3 regions of the Pseudoalteromonas rubra genome follow, and region 2 is predicted to be linked to each of the others. Evidence: predicted binding sites of a transcription regulator. Region 2 holds the regulator's gene; each other region holds the start of a gene.
What was found. The regulator LexA, encoded in region 2, represses DNA repair genes until DNA is damaged. The targets are predictions, from matches to a motif close to TACTGTATNNNNATACAGTA.
Positions count from the first base shown of each region.

Region 1: AT705_RS04940 (SulA-like leucine-rich domain-containing protein) is a predicted target of LexA. The motif match lies at 4,854-4,873, and genes of this name have one in related genera.
Region 3: imuA (translesion DNA synthesis-associated protein ImuA) is a predicted target of LexA. The motif match lies at 4,602-4,621, and genes of this name have one in related genera.

Region 1 covers NZ_CP013611.1:1,104,333-1,110,915, forward strand. The annotation lists gene AT705_RS04915 (L-serine ammonia-lyase) at 1-779, shown strand, start outside; gene cysB (HTH-type transcriptional regulator CysB) at 867-1,844, opposite strand; gene AT705_RS04925 (hypothetical protein) at 2,123-2,884, shown strand; gene AT705_RS04930 (NCS2 family permease) at 2,891-4,180, opposite strand; gene AT705_RS04935 (tetratricopeptide repeat protein) at 4,299-4,763, shown strand; gene AT705_RS04940 (SulA-like leucine-rich domain-containing protein) at 4,882-5,307, shown strand; gene AT705_RS04945 (YchJ family protein) at 5,414-5,779, shown strand; gene AT705_RS04950 (VC2046/SO_2500 family protein) at 6,057-6,578, opposite strand.
Region 2 covers NZ_CP013611.1:3,110,172-3,116,754, forward strand. The annotation lists rRNA gene AT705_RS13515 (23S ribosomal RNA) at 1-586, shown strand, start outside; rRNA gene rrf (5S ribosomal RNA) at 703-817, shown strand; gene AT705_RS25970 (hypothetical protein) at 1,782-1,904, shown strand; gene lexA (transcriptional repressor LexA) at 2,073-2,681, shown strand; gene coxB (cytochrome c oxidase subunit II) at 3,013-4,125, shown strand; gene ctaD (cytochrome c oxidase subunit I) at 4,122-5,714, shown strand; partial or broken gene AT705_RS13540 (cytochrome c oxidase assembly protein) at 5,711-6,220, shown strand; gene AT705_RS13545 (cytochrome c oxidase subunit 3) at 6,354-6,583, shown strand, end outside.
Region 3 covers NZ_CP013611.1:4,181,745-4,188,327, reverse strand. The annotation lists gene AT705_RS18045 (error-prone DNA polymerase) at 1-2,417, opposite strand, end outside; gene AT705_RS18040 (Y-family DNA polymerase) at 2,417-3,889, opposite strand; gene imuA (translesion DNA synthesis-associated protein ImuA) at 3,895-4,590, opposite strand; gene AT705_RS18030 (SOS response-associated peptidase family protein) at 4,771-5,484, shown strand; gene AT705_RS18025 (methyl-accepting chemotaxis protein) at 5,537-6,583, opposite strand, start outside.

The DNA.
Region 1 (6,583 bases), 2.0 Mb from region 2:
ACAATGAAAAAACGCTACGTAGTGAACAAGAAATCAAAACAGAGCTTTTTCATATCTGGGAAGTAATGAAAGCCTGTATTGAACGCGGTATGCGCACTGAAGGCATCTTACCCGGCGGGCTAAAAGTAAAACGTCGTGCACCAAGCTTGTATTTAAAGCTGAATGTTGAAAACAGCAACGATCCACTCCGGGCAATGGACTGGGTTGATCTGTTTGCGCTGGCCGTCAATGAAGAAAATGCAGCTGGCGGCCGTGTAGTAACTGCACCAACAAACGGTGCGGCCGGGATCCTACCTGCGGTCCTCATGTATTACCATACGTTTATCAAAGAAGTGGATGCTGAAATTGCAACCCGCTATCTGCTCACTGCCGCAGCAATTGGGATTTTGTACAAGAAAAATGCTTCTATCTCAGGTGCTGAAGTTGGCTGCCAGGGTGAAGTGGGGGTTGCCTGCTCTATGGCAGCTGGCGCACTCACAGAAATTATGGGCGGTAATGTGGTACACGTAGAAAATGCCGCTGAAATAGGGATGGAACATAATCTGGGGTTAACTTGCGACCCAGTTGGTGGATTGGTACAGGTCCCATGTATTGAACGCAACGCCATGGGCGCGGTAAAAGCCATCAATGCATCACGTCTTGCCATGCGTGGCAGTGGTGAGCAAAAAGTGTCTTTAGATAAGGTTATCAAAACCATGCTGGATACTGGTAATGATATGAAAACCAAATATAAAGAAACAGCACGTGGTGGGCTAGCGGTTAATATTATTGAATGTTAATCCTTACCGTCAGACATTAAAAAAGCCGCTTTTGCGGCTTTTTTAATGTCTAATCTCAAGTCACATTCAGCAACCTGATGTGCTCATTCATTTGACTGGTAACTCGGTGTTTTCAAACAACGCATCAACATCGTCCTGATTGCGCATCAGGCTGGCGCGTTCAACCAAGTCTTTAGTCAGATGTGGCGCAAACCGCTCGATAAAGTCATACATGTAACCACGCAGGAAACTACCCTTTCTGAATCCAATCTTGGTTGTACTTGCTTCAAACAAATGACTGGCATCAATGCATACCAGGTCATTGTCAGTGATTTCATCGACGGCCATCGTTGCCAGCACACCAACTCCCAGCCCCAACCGGACATAGGTCTTAATCACGTCAGCATCCGTGGCAGTGAAAACGATATGCGGAGATAGTCCATGTGCATTAAAGGCTTTATCTAGTTCAGAGCGCCCGGTAAAACCAAACACGTAAGTGATCAAAGGAAACTTTGCTACATCCTGAACTGTGATGTTACTGCCTTTCTTTGCCAATGGGTGATCTTTCGTCACCACAATACTGCGATTCCAGTGGTAACAAGGCAGCATGATCAGGTCGCCATACAGATGAAGCGCCTCCGTTGCGATGGCGAAGTCTGCATCACCTCGCGCAGCCGCATCAGAGATTTGTTGCGGCGTACCCTGGTGCATATGTAATGACACGGCCGGATATTTTTGCATAAACCCCTGGATCACATTTGGTAACGCATAACGCGCCTGTGTATGTGTGGTCGCGATATTGAGCTTACCCTGATCGGGTAAAGTATGTTCGTTGGCAACGGCTTTAATGCCTTCTACCTTAGACAATATCTCTCGGGCAATATTGATTATTTCATTGCCAGCACTGGTAACATGGGTGAGATGTTTGCCACTGCGGCCAAAGATCTGTACACCAAGCTCGTCCTCCAGCATACGCACTTGCTTGGAAATTCCCGGCTGGGAGGTATACAAGCTTTCAGCGGTTGCTGACACATTGAGATTGTGATTCAGAACTTCAACTATGTATTTCAGTTGTTGTAATTTCATAACTAAGCATTTGTTTTAATTGTTATCTGGTGTACGACTAGGCCAATTATCGTTAGATACAGGCAAATAATGACTCAGCCTAGCATAATTATAGTATATCCGATAGGACAATACTTTCCCCAGTGTATTAGAGCCAGCTTCCAAGCATTAAGCTATACTAAAAAATGATGGAATTTGGTGGATTTTCAAGTCTCTTGTTATTAACACTGTTCAATCCCCAATTATTTGATGTAATATAAAAAAACTGTCAGCTGTATGATTTACGAAGAGATCCGGGTATGTTTATTACCGTAATAATTTTGTTGATTGTAGCACTCATTGTCATTGCAGTTTGGGTCAGTGCTATTCAACAACACAAAGAAAAACAAGAAGCGGAACGCCGTAAAGAGCTGGCAAAACAAAAGCGGATCATTGAAGAAGCCGAAGATGTCATCCTCAACAGCAGCAACATTCCTATGTCCGGTGCCATGATCAAAGTCATTCAGCGCCGTGTGCACGATGCTCTGGTATCTATGGTCGAGCTTTCACCCACCTCTCGAGAATTAAAAAGTCGCATGCATGAATCTCAGGAGCGTTTAAACAACGAACCTCAAAATGCAAACGAATCTGATAAAGTCACATTGCCCGACAACGATAAGCAGCTCATCGCACTGGTTCAGGGCATTAAAAAATTGCGCCACCTGCTACGTTCAGAACACAGCAAAGGCAAAGTAGACACACAAGTGTTTGTTCAGGAAGACCGAAAAATGGAGCGGTTGCAATTAAGAATAAACGTTGAAAGCCAAATCAAGCGAGGGATGTCAGCTAGGAGCGCTAACATGGTAGGGTCAGCACGACAATACTTCGAAAAAGCCTACGCGATTATCTGCGGTGTCACCCACGTCGATGAGTACACCAAAGAGAAGAAAACTCTGCTCGAAGGGTACCTGAGTGAGATAAGCACTGAGCTTAAAGCCTCCAATGCTTCTTCGGTGAAAAAGAAAGCAGAGAAAGAAAAGGACGATCTCGATGTCCTTTTCGCTCCCAAGAAAAAGTGGTGATCAGCCTCAGCTGATCGCAAACTTGACAATAAACAGCACAGTCAATACCCAGACACTGATAGAGATCTCCTCGCGTTTATTACACGCCAGCTTCACCGCAGTATAAGAAATAAAGCCAAGCGCTATGCCATGCGCAATTGAGAACGTTAGTGGTGTCATAAGTAACACAACGCTGACCGGAATGGCATCACTCATATCATCCCAGTTCACCAGCTTCAGGTTTTGCAGCATCAATACAGCGACATACAGAATTGCTCCGGCAGTGGCATACGCAGGCACCATTTGCGCCAGAGGCGCGAAGAACATCATAAGCAGGAAACACAAACCAACTACCACTGCAGTTAAGCCAGTGCGACCACCCACAGACACACCTGACACAGATTCAATGTACGAAGTGGTGGTAGAGGTACCAAGAAAAGATCCCGCAATCGTTGCTGAGCTGTCAGCAGAAAGCGCTCTGCCAAGGCGCGGCATCCGTCCCTCTTTATCTGCAATGCCAGCTTTTTGTGTCACCGCAACCAAAGTACCACTGGTATCAAACAAATCAACGAATAAAAATGCGAACACCACGCTCAGCATCGAAATTTCCAACGCACTGGCAATATCAAGTTGCGCCAGAGTTGGGGTAATACTTGGTGGCATAGAAACAATACCGGCATACTCGACTAAGCCAAGGCCCCAGGCAAGCACAGTAACCAACAAAATACTCAGCAGCACGCCACTTTTCATATCACGATACATTAAGGCAGCAATAACAAAAAAGCTCAGAATGGCAAGTAAAGGGCCTGGGCTGGTGATGTCACCCAATTGCACAAAGGTTGCGGGACTGGCCACAATGATCTGCGCATTTTTAAGCGCTATCAGTGCAAGAAAAGCACCTATACCTGTAGCAATAGCTTGCTTGAGTACCAGCGGGATTGCCTGGATCACCCACTCTCTGACCTTAAATATACTGAGTAATAAAAATAAACAGCCAGACAAAAAAACCGCGCCCAGCGCACTTTGCCAGGAATGACCCATACCCAACACGACGCCATAAGTAAAAAAGGCATTTAAGCCCATGCCTGGCGCCAGAGCCAGCGGATAATTGGCCCACAAGCCCATGATAAAACAACCTATGGCAGCGGCTAAACAGGTGGCAACAAACGCAGCACCATGATCGATACCCGCTTCAGCCAACATGGCAGGGTTCACAAAAACAATGTAAACCATAGTGACAAATGTCGTCAGACCGGCAATAAACTCGGTTTTGACTGTGCTCTGCTGTGCACGGAGCGAAAATAATTTTTCCAGCATGTCTTTGTATTTTATATAGAAACGAAAGCCGGATTTTATCACAAATCTCTGGTGTAATCGGACAAAATAGTTAAAAATCAGCTACACTCTGATCTAAGTCGTATTAAGTGAAATCAGTATGAAAAAGAACCAATTAGCAGTTGCAAACGGCAGTGATTTGGAGCAACAGCTGCTCAATGTGCTGGAATTTGTTACCGCAACACCGGACTCTGAAAACCGCTGGCCCAACGAGAGTGATAGCAAAGCAGTCTATAAAAAAGGCCTTTATTATCTGAAAAATAAACAATATCCGCTCGCCGCGAAATGGCTCCGGCTGGCTGCGATGTCAGGTGACAATAAAGCCCAGTTTTATCTCGGCATGCTATTTGTGAAAGGTCAAGGTGTACCAAAAAGCGTTTTTCATGGTATTGCCTGGCTATCGCTCGCCCAGAGCCAGGGTAATCAGGCAGCAGCCGGCACACTTGAGCAAGTGCGTACTCATCTGACAGCTAAGCGATTCATTGATGCCCAGTGCTATGCAGCAACCCTGTATGAGCAAATCCATCAAATGATGCACTTTAGCTCGGATGCGAACCCAAAATAAAAGTAAATGTAATCAAAGCACTATTAAAAAAGCACAAAAAACACGCGATATTTTACTTGCCAAATAGCACTGTATGAAATACTGTATAAACACTGTATAGAAAATCAGTGGTCTGCTCATGTTACATACCCAAGTGCAAAATATATCAGTATCTCAGGCTAATACAGCCAATAAACGCTATCAATTAGTATATGCGGAAGATGACATAGTAAGCAGTTTAGAACTGCTTAAAATCCTGTATCGATGCAATTCACTTCATAGATGGACCCTGCTTATTGCACCAGACAACATTCCAGGCAAAGCTCTGCTAGATAACAGCTCAATTGATAGCAGCAAGTTACTGGTGCTCCGTCAAAGACATTTGATAAACTTAGAGTATGTTATTAACAGCGCTTTATGCAAAGGTAACTTTGCAGCGGTGATCACCTGGACAGACATTGTGTCGGAACAACAGCTGTCTCAGTTTAAACTTGTTGACAGTGATACTGAGATATTTTGCTTTACCCGCACTTCTGAACAAGAAGTATCTGTCGTTGCGCATTAAGTTCAAATGAGAAAATATGTGTTATTGCGGTTCTGAGAGAGAAGCACAAGCGTGCTGTCTGCCTTTCATAGCAGGCCAAAAGCTACCTGACAGTGCGGAGCAATTAATGCGCTCCAGATACAGTGCTTATTGCCTCAAAGACACAGGGTACATACATCGTACTTATGCACAATCTAAACGTGCAGAAAATTGTGAGGCCAGTATCAGTGCATTTGCCGAGCATGCAACCTTTGTTGGCTTGGAAGTCATTCAATGCAGTGAGTCTCCAGAACATCAGTTTGTGGAATTTAAAGCAACATACCTAGATGGCAGTACGTGTATCACGATGCACGAGCGGTCTCGTTTTTTAAGAGAAGACGGCCAATGGCGTTATCTTGATGGAGAACTGTTTGCCTGCCCTGAGAAAAAAATTAGCAGGAATGATCCTTGTCCCTGCCAAAGTGGGAAGAAGTTCAAAAAGTGTCATGGCTAGCTTGGCAGGCTAGATAATCTGGATTATTGAATATGCAGTAATCCAGTGTTAGATAGACGACCTTCTCGTGTTCGTCGCTCCCAATATTTTGTGCTCTGCAACCAAATTAAGGCCGCACAGCGACTTCATAGCCTGAGAAGCGGCCTGACAGAATCCAAAAGAAAGACTCGACCAAACGACAACACCATTCTAAAAGGCTCATGACGTTTGCACGCATCAGCTGGCTCACCTAACATTAATTCATCGCTTAGTTTTTTCAAACTCACTATGGTGTTTGTTAAACCGCGACCTGCAACATAGATTGCATTTCACCACCGGCTATCTGATCATAGAACCCCGCGGCATCTATATCGGGATTATCAACAAGCATTTGCGGATTTCTGGTATTTTCGAGCTTCTGTCTCACCGCAGGCTCCAAATTATCAACGATATGCAGCGGAATGTGCTTTTTGTCGTTACGTACCGCAAAAGGCTCTGGCTGCAAACATTCTTTGAGGCGAAGACTGGTCAGATCGCCCCCCTGGGCCAAAAACCCATTGCTCTGACCAATCAGCATATCGAACTGCTCAGGCGCAAGCGGCTTTTGAGGACCAAGCTGCAACGCCTTTTTAAGCGCCTCTTCTGATTTATCCGCTTCCTGTGGAGACGTATGAGGCAGGTCAAACTGGCTAAAATCCAATGCGTCCTGAGACAATAAAGATAGCAGCAAGCCAAAGTCGCCGCGTCTTGCTTCATGAACACTGTGATTGAGTGCACTGCCCAGCTGAGCCTCTTTGCACAAAATGCCATCTATCTGCATGTAAA
Region 2 (6,583 bases):
GTTAGTGTAATGGTAGAAGCCAGCTTAACTGCGAGACAGACACGTCGAGCAGGTACGAAAGTAGGTCATAGTGATCCGGTGGTTCTGAATGGAAGGGCCATCGCTCAACGGATAAAAGGTACTCCGGGGATAACAGGCTGATACCGCCCAAGAGTTCATATCGACGGCGGTGTTTGGCACCTCGATGTCGGCTCATCACATCCTGGGGCTGAAGTCGGTCCCAAGGGTATGGCTGTTCGCCATTTAAAGTGGTACGCGAGCTGGGTTTAGAACGTCGTGAGACAGTTCGGTCCCTATCTGCCGTGGGCGTTTGAGAATTGAGAGGGGCTGCTCCTAGTACGAGAGGACCGGAGTGGACGAACCGCTGGTGTTCGGGTTGTCATGCCAATGGCATTTCCCGGTAGCTACGTTCGGAATCGATAACCGCTGAAAGCATCTAAGCGGGAAGCGAGCCTCGAGATGAGTTCTCACTTTAACTATAAGTTAACTGAAGGGCCGTTGAAGACTACAACGTTGATAGGCGAGATGTGGAAGTGGTGTGAGCCATTGAGCTAACTCGTACTAATTACCCGTGAGGCTTAACCATACAACGCCAAAGTGGTTTTGTTTGTTAGAAGTTAAGAAATAAAGTAGACGATAAGAATTTAATACGCTTTTCCAGATTTTAGTGAGATGTTGATAAACATCTTGCACACAGAATTTCCTGGTGAACATAGCATTTTGGAACCACCTGACCCCATGCCGAACTCAGTAGTGAAACGAAATAGCGCCGATGATAGTGTGGGGTTTCCCATGTGAAAGTAGGACATCGCCAGGGCCTAATAAAAGAAAGCCCGATTCGAAAGAGTCGGGCTTTTTTGCGTTTGAAATTTTAAAAAGCGTCGATGAAGCTGTAGATAGAGTAGCGTTGTCTATTCATCCATGAAGTTGGTATCTAGCAACCTTTGGACACACTTCCTTGTGGAGGGCTCCCGGCGCGTAACGCGTGTTATCGGCGTCCATACCTCGCGTTCATTGCGCTGCGAAGCGGTGCTTCGGTCACAATTCACCCATGTGAAAGCAGGACATTGCCAAGCTCCTAATAAAAGGTCGATGAAAGACATTCATCCATGAATTTCATCGACATTCGTACTTCCATGTACGTCAAACCCGTTGCAGCAATGCAGCTGGTTTTTTGCTATGTGCGATTTAAAAACGTGCCGAGGAAGCCGTAGATAGAATAGCATCGCCTATTCATCCATGAAGTTGGGTTGGATGTTGGAATAGGCCTGCGTTCTCTAAAAAGGCTTATTTCACCTTGCGCAAAGTAAATGCACTCGCGTTGCTCGCTGTCATTGTACTTTACACTTAATTCATCCATGAATTTCATCGACATTCGTACTTCCTTGTACATCAAAGCCCGATTCGAAAGAGTCGGGCATTTTTGCATTTGAAATTTAAAAAAGCGTCGATGAAGCTAGTATCTAGCAGTCTTTGGTGACACTTCCTTGTGGAGGGCTCCTTTTTGCGTTGTGAACAGGTCTGCGTTCTCTAAAATAGCTCATTTCACCTTGCGCAAAGTAAATGCACTCGCGTTGCTCGCTGTCATTGTACTTTACACTTAATTCATCCATGAATCTCATCGACATCCGTATTTCCATGTACGTCAAACCCGTTGCAGCAATACAGCGGTTTTTTTGCTATATGCGATTTAAAAAAGTTGTATAACTTTGCGATCACAAAGCCGAACCCCCGTCATCCCGCACTTGATGTAGGCACTGCTGACAGGCGATACGGAGAGCATGAATGGCAAGTCATCAGTGCAGCAGAGTAAGGAGGAAGTAGGTCCGGAAGCCCCCAATCTCGATACTCTATCGAATGCGTTCAGTGAAACAGAGAAAAACGAGTGTAGCGTTGATTGGTAAGTACCGTTTCACATAGAAGTCGGTTACTTTATACATGATGCTGCAGAGGTGGTGTATTATTAGGCTAGGTAATTGAATACGAGTTTAAGGTTCGCGCAGAATAACCGTTGCGAAAAAATGATAACTGTATATACTCACAGTAAATGCACTGTATGGAAAACCAGTTATATGCGACCACTCACCAAACGACAAGAACAAGTTTTTGAACTCATAAAAGTCTTTATCAAAGATACGGGCATGCCTCCGACTCGGGCTGAGATTGCTGAGTCGCTTGGGTTTCGTAGTGCGAATGCTGCAGAAGAGCATTTAAAAGCGTTAGCGAAGAAAGGTGTTATAGAAATGGTACCAGGTGCAAGCAGGGGAATTCGGCTAGTAGAAAATGAACCTGAACAACTTGGTTTGCCCTTAGTTGGTCGAGTTGCTGCCGGAGAACCTATTCTTGCTCAGGAGCATATTGAGAGTCACTGTTCTGTCGATCCTACAATGTTTCACCCTGCGGCCGATTATTTGTTGCGCGTCAACGGTATGAGTATGAAAAATATTGGCATCATGGATGGGGATCTACTTGCAGTGCACCGTACCCAGGTTGTAAATAATGGCCAGGTTGTCGTCGCACGCGTAGAAGAAGACGTCACGGTTAAGCGCTTTGAAAAGTTAGGAAAGAAAGTCTATCTACATGCAGAAAACGAGGATTTTTCGCCCATTGAAGTTGATTTAGAGCAGCAAAGCTTTTCGGTAGAAGGCCTGGCAGTCGGTGTTATCCGAGGTGATGTTTAAATAATTTCCGTGTGCAGCCTGGTTTTTCTTGACTGGGCTGTTTTTACTTCTTGTATACACTTTCAAGCAACCATATCAATGGTGCTTGTGTATAAGTAACCCCTAACAAACAGCTATTTTTCAACTGTTTCCCAACCTTAAAAACAAAATCTACAAGAGACAAAAACTTGCTAAACGGTCAAATTTTGACTAATTGTTAAATGGTCGTGCAGTACTCATGGGATAACCCAAGTGAAATGACAGTCATCCGATAATAAGAACCATTGCTTCTCACGCTCGAAGCAATTGAGGGAGACGTCTAATGAAAATAGCCAAACTCATCACAATTGCGATGTGTTTATTCGTCAGTGTGGCCACGCTCGCAAGCGACTACAATATGCGTACAGGCGTAACTGACATCAGTAATCAGGTATATCAGTTACACATGACCATCTTCTGGATCTGTTGTGTAATTGGGCTGATTGTCTTTTCAGTTATGTTTTGGGCATTAATCCATCATCGGCGCTCTAAAGGTGCGGAGCCTGCGCAGTTTCATGAAAGTACAAAAGTTGAAATCCTCTGGACCGCTATTCCATTTCTAATTTTGGTTGCGATGGCTGTGCCTGCGACAAAAACACTGATTGCGATGGAAGACACTGATAAGGCAGATCTGACTATCAAAGTAACCGGGTCACAATGGAAGTGGCATTACGAATACTTAGGTCATGACGTCGATTTTTACTCTCTGATGTCCACACCAAGAGCTCAGATAGATAATATGGAAAGTAAGACTGAAAACTATCTGTTGGAGGTCGATAAGCCACTGGTGATCCCGACGGGTAAGAAAGTGCGGTTTTTACTGACTTCTGATGATGTGATCCATTCTTGGTGGGTACCTGATTTTGCGGTAAAAAAAGATGCTAATCCGGGGTTCATTAATGAAGCATGGACGAATGTCAATGAGCCCGGCACCTATCGAGGCCAATGTGCAGAGCTATGCGGCAAAGACCATGGTTTTATGCCTGTTGTCGTAGAAGCCAAGCCCGAGGCGGAATTTCAGGCATGGCTTACCAACGAGAAAGCACAAAGAACACTTGCCGCGCAGCAAGAGGCTGCGCTTTTGGAGCAAACACTTAGCAAAGATGAGTTAATGGCGACTGGAGAGCGTGTTTACATGGCTTACTGCGCAGCATGTCATCAACCCACAGGGCTCGGCCTGCAAGGGGTGTTTCCTGCCTTAAAGGGAAGCGCTATGGTCACCGGCGACCTCCAAGCACATATTGAAATTATTATGGACGGACGCCCTGGCACTGCGATGCAGGCTTTTGCAAAGCAGTTGTCATTAAAAGAAGTCGCTGGAGTTATCACTTACAAAAGAAATAGTTGGGGTAATGATACCGGAGAAGTTATTCAACCTAGCCAAATACAAGCTTACCTTGACGGCAAACAGGAGGAAGCCAAATGACTTCGAGTACACAGCAGGCTGCTCATGAACAAGAGCATGAACATCATGGTCCGGCAACTGGTATCAAGCGTTGGCTTTTTACGACAAATCACAAAGACATAGGATCTTTGTATTTGCTCTTTTCTTTATTGATGTTCCTGATTGGCGGCGGTATGGCCATGGTTATTCGGGCAGAATTATTTCAGCCGGGCCTTCAGCTCGTCGACCCACACTTTTTCAATCAAATGACTACAGTGCATGGGTTGATTATGGTATTTGGTGCTGTGATGCCTGCCTTTACTGGCCTGGCGAACTGGATGGTTCCCATGATGATTGGTGCCCCTGATATGGCATTACCGCGGATGAATAACTGGAGTTTTTGGATTCTGCCGTTTGCCTTTCTCATATTACTTGCTTCATTATTTATGGAAGGTGGCGGCCCTGCGTTTGGCTGGACTTTCTATGCACCACTTTCCACCACTTACAGTAACGACAATACAGCACTGTTTGTTTTCGCTGTGCATATCATGGGAGTAAGCTCCATTATGGGCGCTATCAATGTGATCGTGACGATAGTGAACATGCGTGCGCCAGGTATGACATGGATGAAGCTCCCTCTGTTTGTGTGGACTTGGCTAATTACGGCATTTTTATTAATCGCTGTGATGCCCGTATTAGCGGGTGCCGTTACTATGGTTTTGACAGACAAGTATTTTGGCACGAGCTTCTTCGATGCGGCAGGCGGAGGTGACCCAGTGATGTTCCAGCATATTTTCTGGTTCTTCGGTCACCCGGAAGTATATATTATGATTTTGCCAGCGTTTGGCGTGATTTCTACCATAGTGCCTACTTTCTCAAGAAAGAAGCTTTTTGGATATGCTTCTATGGTATACGCAACCTCCTCCATTGCGCTGTTATCTTTCATCGTGTGGGCACACCATATGTTCACCACCGGTATGCCGTTGGCCGGTGAGCTTTTCTTTATGTATGCGACCATGTTGATCTCTGTGCCTACGGGTGTGAAGGTGTTCAACTGGGTAGCCACAATGTGGCGTGGCTCTATCAGTTTTGAAGTCCCTATGCTATTTGCTATCGCGTTTATTGTATTGTTTACACTCGGTGGTTTTTCCGGGCTGATGCTGGCCATTACCCCTGCCGATTTCCAGTATCACGACACTTATTTTGTGGTCGCACATTTTCACTATGTATTGGTCACGGGGGCGGTCTTCTCAATCATGGCGGCTGCTTACTACTGGTTACCTAAGTGGACTGGTTATATGTATAGCGAGACATTGGCTAAGTGGCATTTTTGGTTGTCTCTGGTGAGTGTGAATATCCTATTTTTCCCAATGCATTTTGTGGGGCTTGCGGGCATGCCGCGACGGATCCCGGATTATGCGCTTCAGTTTGCTGATTTCAATGCCTTGATCAGCATTGGTGGTTTTGCATTTGGCTTATCACAGTTGCTATTTGTGGCTGTGGTGTTTAAGTGCATCGCAGGCGGTCAGCGTGCGCCTGCCAAAGTATGGGATGGTGCAGAAGGGTTGGAGTGGGATGTTGCTTCGCCAGCACCTTACCACACTTTCAGCACGCCACCAGAGGTGAAATGATGCATACCCCGTTACTGAGAAAACTCGTGCTATTGGTTTTGGGTATGTTTGCATTTGCATTTGCCCTGGTACCGCTGTACGACGTGTTCTGTGACATAACGGGCTTGAATGGCAAAGTTGAGTTGACCGCCGCTGAGGCCAGCGAAGAGCAAGACTTGGCAAGGCAGGTCGATGTGAGTTTCACAACCCATACGCAAGGGCAGGCGCCGTTCAAAGTAAAAGCTGCGACATATCAGGTAACAGTGACGCCCGGTACATTAACAGAAGTGAGCTTTACGGCCGAGAATCTGAGTGGAGATGCTCGGGTTATGCAGGCAATTCCGTCTGTTTCACCTGGCATGGCGGCTAAATATCTACACAAGCTCGCGTGCTTTTGCTTTGACCAGCAAAGTATGCAGGCGCGTCAGAAAATGTCGTTTACGCTGCGCTTTTATGTGGATACCGAGCTGCCAACTGACATCGCCGAACTGACTCTTGCCTATACCTTATACGACATCACCGACAAAACAGCGACAGTTATAAGTCCGCTATTGCACCCAGGCACAGCGCTATTCGGTGAGCTCAGGCGTGGCACAGTCGGGGACGATTATGTTCACAGTATACAAGCCGCGGTGTATCAACAAATACGAGGATTAAGTCATGGCTAGTGGTTATGAAAAATACTATGTACCAGAGCAAAGTCCATGGCCCATTGTGGGGGCTGTTGCTTTGTTTGGTGTAGCCGTAGGAGGTGGATTAACGGTGATGAAGAGCCCCGGTGGCCAATTCATTTTGTATGCCGGGATTGGTCTACTGCTGTTTATGTTGGCTGGGTGGTTTCGACATGTTATTCGGGAGTCCCAAGGAGGGCTCTACTCAGCGCAAATGGA
Region 3 (6,583 bases), 1.1 Mb from region 2:
AGCACCTCAACCTGATGGCGTCTGGCATCCTGAATGAGCTGAGAAGCACTGTAAAATCCCATTGGCAGGCTGTTCAGCAAAGCGGTATAGAACATGGCTGGATAATAGTACTTAAGCCAGGCTGATGCATAAGCCAGCACAGCAAATGAGGCTGAATGACTTTCCGGAAATCCATACTCGCCAAAGCCGCAGATCTGCTCAAAAATACGTTCTGCAAAGCTGACCTCATAACCCCGCTGCTGCATCCCGTTGATCAGCTTCTCTTTAAACTGCATCAGTTCGCCGCTTTTTTTCCATGAAGCCATGGCCCGGCGCAGCTGATCTGCCTCACCACCTGAAAACCCGGCTGCGACCATCGCCAGCTTAATCACCTGCTCCTGAAAGATAGGTACCCCCATGGTACGTGACAGCACGGCTTTCACAGACTCCGAAGGGTAAGTGATGTCTTCTTCGCCATTACGGCGCTTCAGAAAAGGGTGTACCATGTCGCCCTGGATGGGCCCTGGCCTGACAATGGCTATCTGGATCACCAAATCGTAATAACACTTAGGTTTCAACCGGGGCAACATGCTCATTTGCGCCCGGGACTCTATCTGAAATACGCCTACGGTATCTGCACGCTGAAGCATTTTATAGACCTGAGGATCGTCACCCATACGGGTTAATTCAGCCAGATCCAGCTGCCTTGATGTATGCTGTGCAATGAGCGTAAACGTTTTACGAATGGCACTCAGCATACCCAACGCCAGCACATCCACTTTAAGTAATTTGAGGCTTTCCAGATCGTCTTTATCCCACTGAATAACCGTGCGCTCCGCCATGGCTGCATTTTCTATGGGGACCAGATCATGCAAAGGGCCAGCCGAGATCACAAAGCCTCCCACATGCTGTGAAAGATGGCGGGGAAAACCCATGATTTCTTCGACCAGCGAAATAAATTGCTGCCCTTTGAGCGACTCTGGCTGCAAGCCCAGCTCAGCTAACTGGGTCTGCCAGTTTTGCCCCCGATCACGGCGATTGACATTGCGAATGAAGTAATCAAGCTGAGCCGCTTCAATCCCCAGGGCTTTACCTACATCTCTGACTGCACTTTTAAAGCGATAACTGATCACCGTTGCAGCCAGTGCAGCACGTTTACGGCCATACTTGTGATAAATGTATTGGATCACCTCTTCGCGGCGCTCATGTTCAAAATCAACGTCTATGTCTGGCGGCTCATTGCGCTCTTTACTGATAAAGCGCTCGAACAACACCGACACCTGACGGGGGTCAACCGCAGTGATCTCCAGACAATAGCACACCACAGAGTTGGCCGCCGAGCCTCGTCCCTGATACAAAATCCCTTTGCTACGCGCAAAGCACACCAGATCATGAATGGTAAGGAAAAAATAGGGGTAGTCTAGCTCCTCAATCAGTGCAAGCTCTTTGTCTATGGTCTGAGCAATTTCATCAGGGATGCCTTGCTCAAAGCGCCGTTGCTGCCCGACCTCTACCAACTCACGTAAATGCTGCATAGCCGTTTTGCCTTCAGGAACCAGCTCCGCTGGATACTGATAACGCAGCGCTCCCAAATCAAAGGTACACCGCTTTGCAATACGCAACGACTCAGCCAGCCAGGGGGTCTTAAACAACTTACTCAGTTTTTCCCGGCTACGCAGTGCCCGCTCAGCATTCGCCAGCAATGCGCCTTTAACTTGCTCAATCGGCTGATTCAGCCGAATCGCCGTCAACGTATGCTGCAACCTAAGCCGCTCACTGTGGTGCATTACTACTCCGCCACACGCCGTGACAGGCAATTGATACCGTGCTGCCAGCGTTTCACAATGGTGAATAAAACGCTGTTCCTGATTGACTAAATGTCGCTGTATACCTAACCAGCTGCGGCCTTCATGATGACGTGCCAGCCAGGCACCCCACTGCTCATCCTGCTCATTGCCTGCTGGCAACCAGATAAGCAAACAATGACGTAACGACAATAAATCCCATTCCGCTAACCGATAATGGCCTTTCTCAGCGCGTCGCCGGGCATTGGTGATCACCCGGCACAGTTCACTATATGCCGCTTTATCCGGGCATAACAACACCACCTCCAGCGTTTCAAAACGCATCAGACTGCCTACTATCAGTTGTAAATCCAATTGCTGGTTTTTAATCAGTGTATAGGCTCTCACCACCCCAGCCAGCGAACATTCGTCAGTGATAGCCAGCGCAGTATAGGCAAGGAAATCGGCCTGTCTCACCAGCTCTTCCGGCCGGGATGCCCCTTGTAAAAAAGAGAAGTTAGTTTGACAAAACAGCTCTGCGTAGCCAGGTTGCTTAGTGCCTCCTGGTGGCTCCCCTGCACGCTGAAGAGCTTGCTGTTCATTCTCTGAACGCGCAGCAGGCAGTGTGAACATGGTAGGTTTATGCGCGGCCATCAGCTGAAAACTCCGTGGCAAAACCACCGTTGCTGGCGATCTCTGAATACCCACAACCAACGCCCCTGCTCATCCTGAGCAACAAAATAATCACGCTCGACTCCATGTGCATCCCACCAGCCGGTACAGATCCGCTCAGGCCCGAGATGGACAGTCACCTTATGTTGCAAAGGCTGCGTGATCGGTAATAAAAAGGCGGGCCGAAGATAATCAGTAGCAGGAAGCCTGCCAGACTTCTCCAACAAAGGCGTGCCCGGCGTACTCAGTGGGGTACAATATCCGCTTGCCAGTTCAGGACGCAGGTCATCGCACACAGTCAGCCCCTGTACTGCCTGCTCTCCTAATTTAGCTTGTAATAACGCAACCAACCCGGCAGGTGTCATGGTGCCGCGCCGCTCGGTAAATAAGTCAGGCATCAGTTCATCAGGCTGGCTCATCTCGGTCACTTTTAACCCTATCGCCTGTACCGGACCATGGAGTGTCACATTACTCAACTTGAGATCACATAAGGTTAGCCAGAGATCAGCGCGATCTGTGCCTTCTGCGCGACCGATTTCCAGTACCTGCGGTTCAGCATCACGTTGATACAGGGTCAGTGTTAATTGTCTGGCATGACGATTGCGCAAACGTAAGAACTGCTCCTGTTGTACCAAAAGCTTAAGTAACGGTTTGTTTAACCAATCGAGGTTTTCTATGTCATATAACAGAGACAAATGACGCTCAAATTCAGGCTCTGGCTGATAAAAAGTCACTGGATGAGGCACTTTGCCCCGTAACCTGGACACATACTGCACCAACTCGCAATCAAAGCGTTTACCCAGCTCGACTAAAGGTAAGGCAAATAAATCGGCCACAGTTTTAAATCCCACCCGCCGTAACCGTTCAAGCTGCTTTGAGGGCAGTGATAAAGCCGTCAAAGGCAGGTCATGCAAAGCGCTTTCAAGCACAGCAGAGTCCTGACTCACTAATGCACCATGATGCTGTGCCAACAGCCGGGCAGCTTCCGGGGAGTAACCGCACGCATACCGGTAACTGAATGACTGAGTATCCAGGTGTGCACGCAGCGTAGCCAGGTAGTGAGATAAATCGCGATACATAGCCAGCATGCCACTGACTTTCAACAAAAGCCCCTGAGGTGCAAATAAGGCAATATCAGCAGTGATCAGATACAGCCACTGGGCAATTTCACGCATAGTCCTGCTTTCATCCACTTCATCATAGGGGTGCACAAGCAGATCGCGGCTGCGTGCTGCCGCGCCAGCCAGCCCCATACCGGCTGAAACCCCCAGCTGCATAGCAGCCTGATCCAGCTGCATCACTGTGTTATCTCGCCCTCCCACAACAATACAAGGCCGGGATGATGCAGCGAATACCTCAACGGACTGTTGAGCATCCGGTTTTTGCGCCTGCGCTGCGATTTTCAGCTTATCGAGCTGGATAGCAGGAAAATGTAAATACAACCACAAAGTCATGGTTACTATCCGCCAGTACGATACTGCTGCACTGCATCTGGTATTTCTTTGCGCTGAGTATGGAAGTGCTCAGTCAATTCAGGCCAGTGCGATGACATATCCAATGCAAACCGGGACTGAGCCCAGCCACCTCGACGCTTTTTGATGGTGATATTCAGGCCACTTGCATGTGGGCTAAGGCCCAGACTTAAAGACACCGGCAACGTCCCCTGGCAATGGTGTTCATGACGCAGCAAATACAGGCACGCTTCACCCGTGTTAGCTGCCAGTTGTAAACGTTTTACCTGATGTACCTGTAATTCGCCATGCCATAGCAACACACTGTTACAGGCACCGCTTTTTAAGCATTGTTCAGCGGCCCACAATGCTTCCTGTGGAGATCCAGGCGTGATCTCCAGGAGTTTACTGGTGTCCATTCCGGTACGTTGTAATGCATCAGCATTCAGTCGCGCTGGAGGCGCAATGACCGCAGTCAGGCCATCTTGTTGTACCAGGCTGGGTAATAACAACCTGAGTTCACCAATCCCCAGCTCTGTATGTAAATCAACCACACCCACTTTAGGAAATCCGCCCTGCAGATGTTTGTCTAATTCAGCAAACCCCGTCGCAGTGACAGCCCAACTTTGCTGTTGACGCTTTACAAGCCCTGCCCCCTGCCATACCAGATCCTGACGCTCTAATAGTTCGATTAAATTACTCATAGCACACCCCAAACTGTATATTTATACAGTATAATTACTGTTGAGCAAAGTGCAAGCATGCAGTAAGTAACGCGTACTAAGCAGGCGTGTTCAGGCATCCGAAAAGCATAAAACACTTAATTCAGATCAAGCAGTTACAATCAAAGTCAGCTAAAGTAATTAAGACAACAGGAGCATAGTATGTGTGGACGATTAAATATCACCGATGATCCTTTTGTGATCGAGGTATTAGCAGGGTTAGGTATTGCAAACCCTAAAGAGACAATGCACTTTGGTCGTTTTAAAAAAGCGACTGACAGCATCAGTATTGTTCATGAAGAGAATGGCCAGCGACAGCTCAGCAACGCAACCTGGTGGCTGTTACTGGAACCACAGCCCGGGCGAGGCTTTAAGCCATCCAAATATACCTCATTCAATAGCCGCTATGACAAACTGCATGTCAAAGGCAGTGCTGCCTATCAGCCGTTTCACTACAGCCGCTGTATTATCGTGGTAAAAGGCTTTGGCGAAACCCAGTTTGCACAAGGTAAACCACAACATTATTACGATTTTATCGCCGCAGACGGAGCGTTATGTTTAGGCGGGTTATATAAGGTATGGTACCACCCGGACAGCGGGCAAAAGCACTACTCCTGCTCAGTCATCACCTTGCCAGCGCACCCTAAGTTGCGCCGCTATCATGATAAAGCCAGTCCTCTGATCCTGCCACCCGACCCTGCTGAGCTCAATGTCTGGCTGGACAGCACAGTGCATGATGGTGGTCGCTTTACGCACTTGCTGATCCCCCATTTATATCAACGTCTGGCTGCCATTCAGATAGATAAACCCAGTCAATACCGACCTATGGGTGAAACCTCCTATATCACCAAAGATCCTCCCCGTAATAAGAGGTGAGCCGGTACAGTATTTGGCACCCGCTCACTGTGCTCTGGATGATGTGAAAAAATCACACTTGATAACGCGCCAGAATGTCGTCTAATTGTACGGCCAACTTCGCCAGATGTTGTGATCGGTCGTCAATATCCTGGCTACGTTCTAAATTACCATTGGCTTCTTCGCTGATGGCACTGATGGCCTGGCTGATCTGCGCAACCACCGCCGACTGCTCCTCTGCCGCAGTCGCCACCTGTGTATTCATAGCCACAATCTGTTCAATCGCATCAGACACATCGCTCAGGGATCCCTTTGCCCGCTCAGATGTTTGGGCATTATCGACAGAACGCTCACGACTTTGTTGCACTGACTGCCGTGCTTCACCAACCCCACTTTGCAGCGCCTTGATCATCTGTTCAATTTCTTCTGTCGCCTGCTGAGTACGCTGAGCCAAACCCCGTACTTCATCTGCGACCACCGCAAACCCACGGCCTGACTCACCGGCTCGCGCCGCCTCAATAGCCGCATTCAATGCCAATAAGTTGGTTTGTTCTGCAATGGCCTGGATCACGTCCAGTACACTGCCTATCTGCTCACTCTGAGACGACAACCCATTCATAACTTCCCCGACTTTATCCATCTCCTCGGCCAGCTGTTCCGAGACATCAGCACAGTGCTCCACCAGCTGATTGGTCTGAGAAGTCAGAGTACTCACCTGCTGAGTCTGCTCCGAAGTATTCAGTGCACTGCTTGCCACCTCCTGAACCGTGTGCTGCATTTGCTGTCCGGCAGTCGCCGATTGCTCGCAATCCTGAGATTGTTTATTCACCCCATCAATCAGCCCCGCAACCCGCTCTGACAACGCTGTGGACATTTCTTTGAGCGTATGAGCACTGTGCAATAAGTCAGCAAAGTTATGTTGTAGCCGCTCAACCAAGCTATTTACCGAACGGCTTAAGTCGCGGATTTCATCATCTCCTTCATCGGGTGCACGTAACCTGAAATCGTTATTATCTGCGATGCCACGGATCGCTTTACTGGCGGCAACAACAGGCCGCGTAACCCGGTTAGCAACAAAAAAGCCCACCACACTGGCTATAATTGCCGCCACAGACACAAA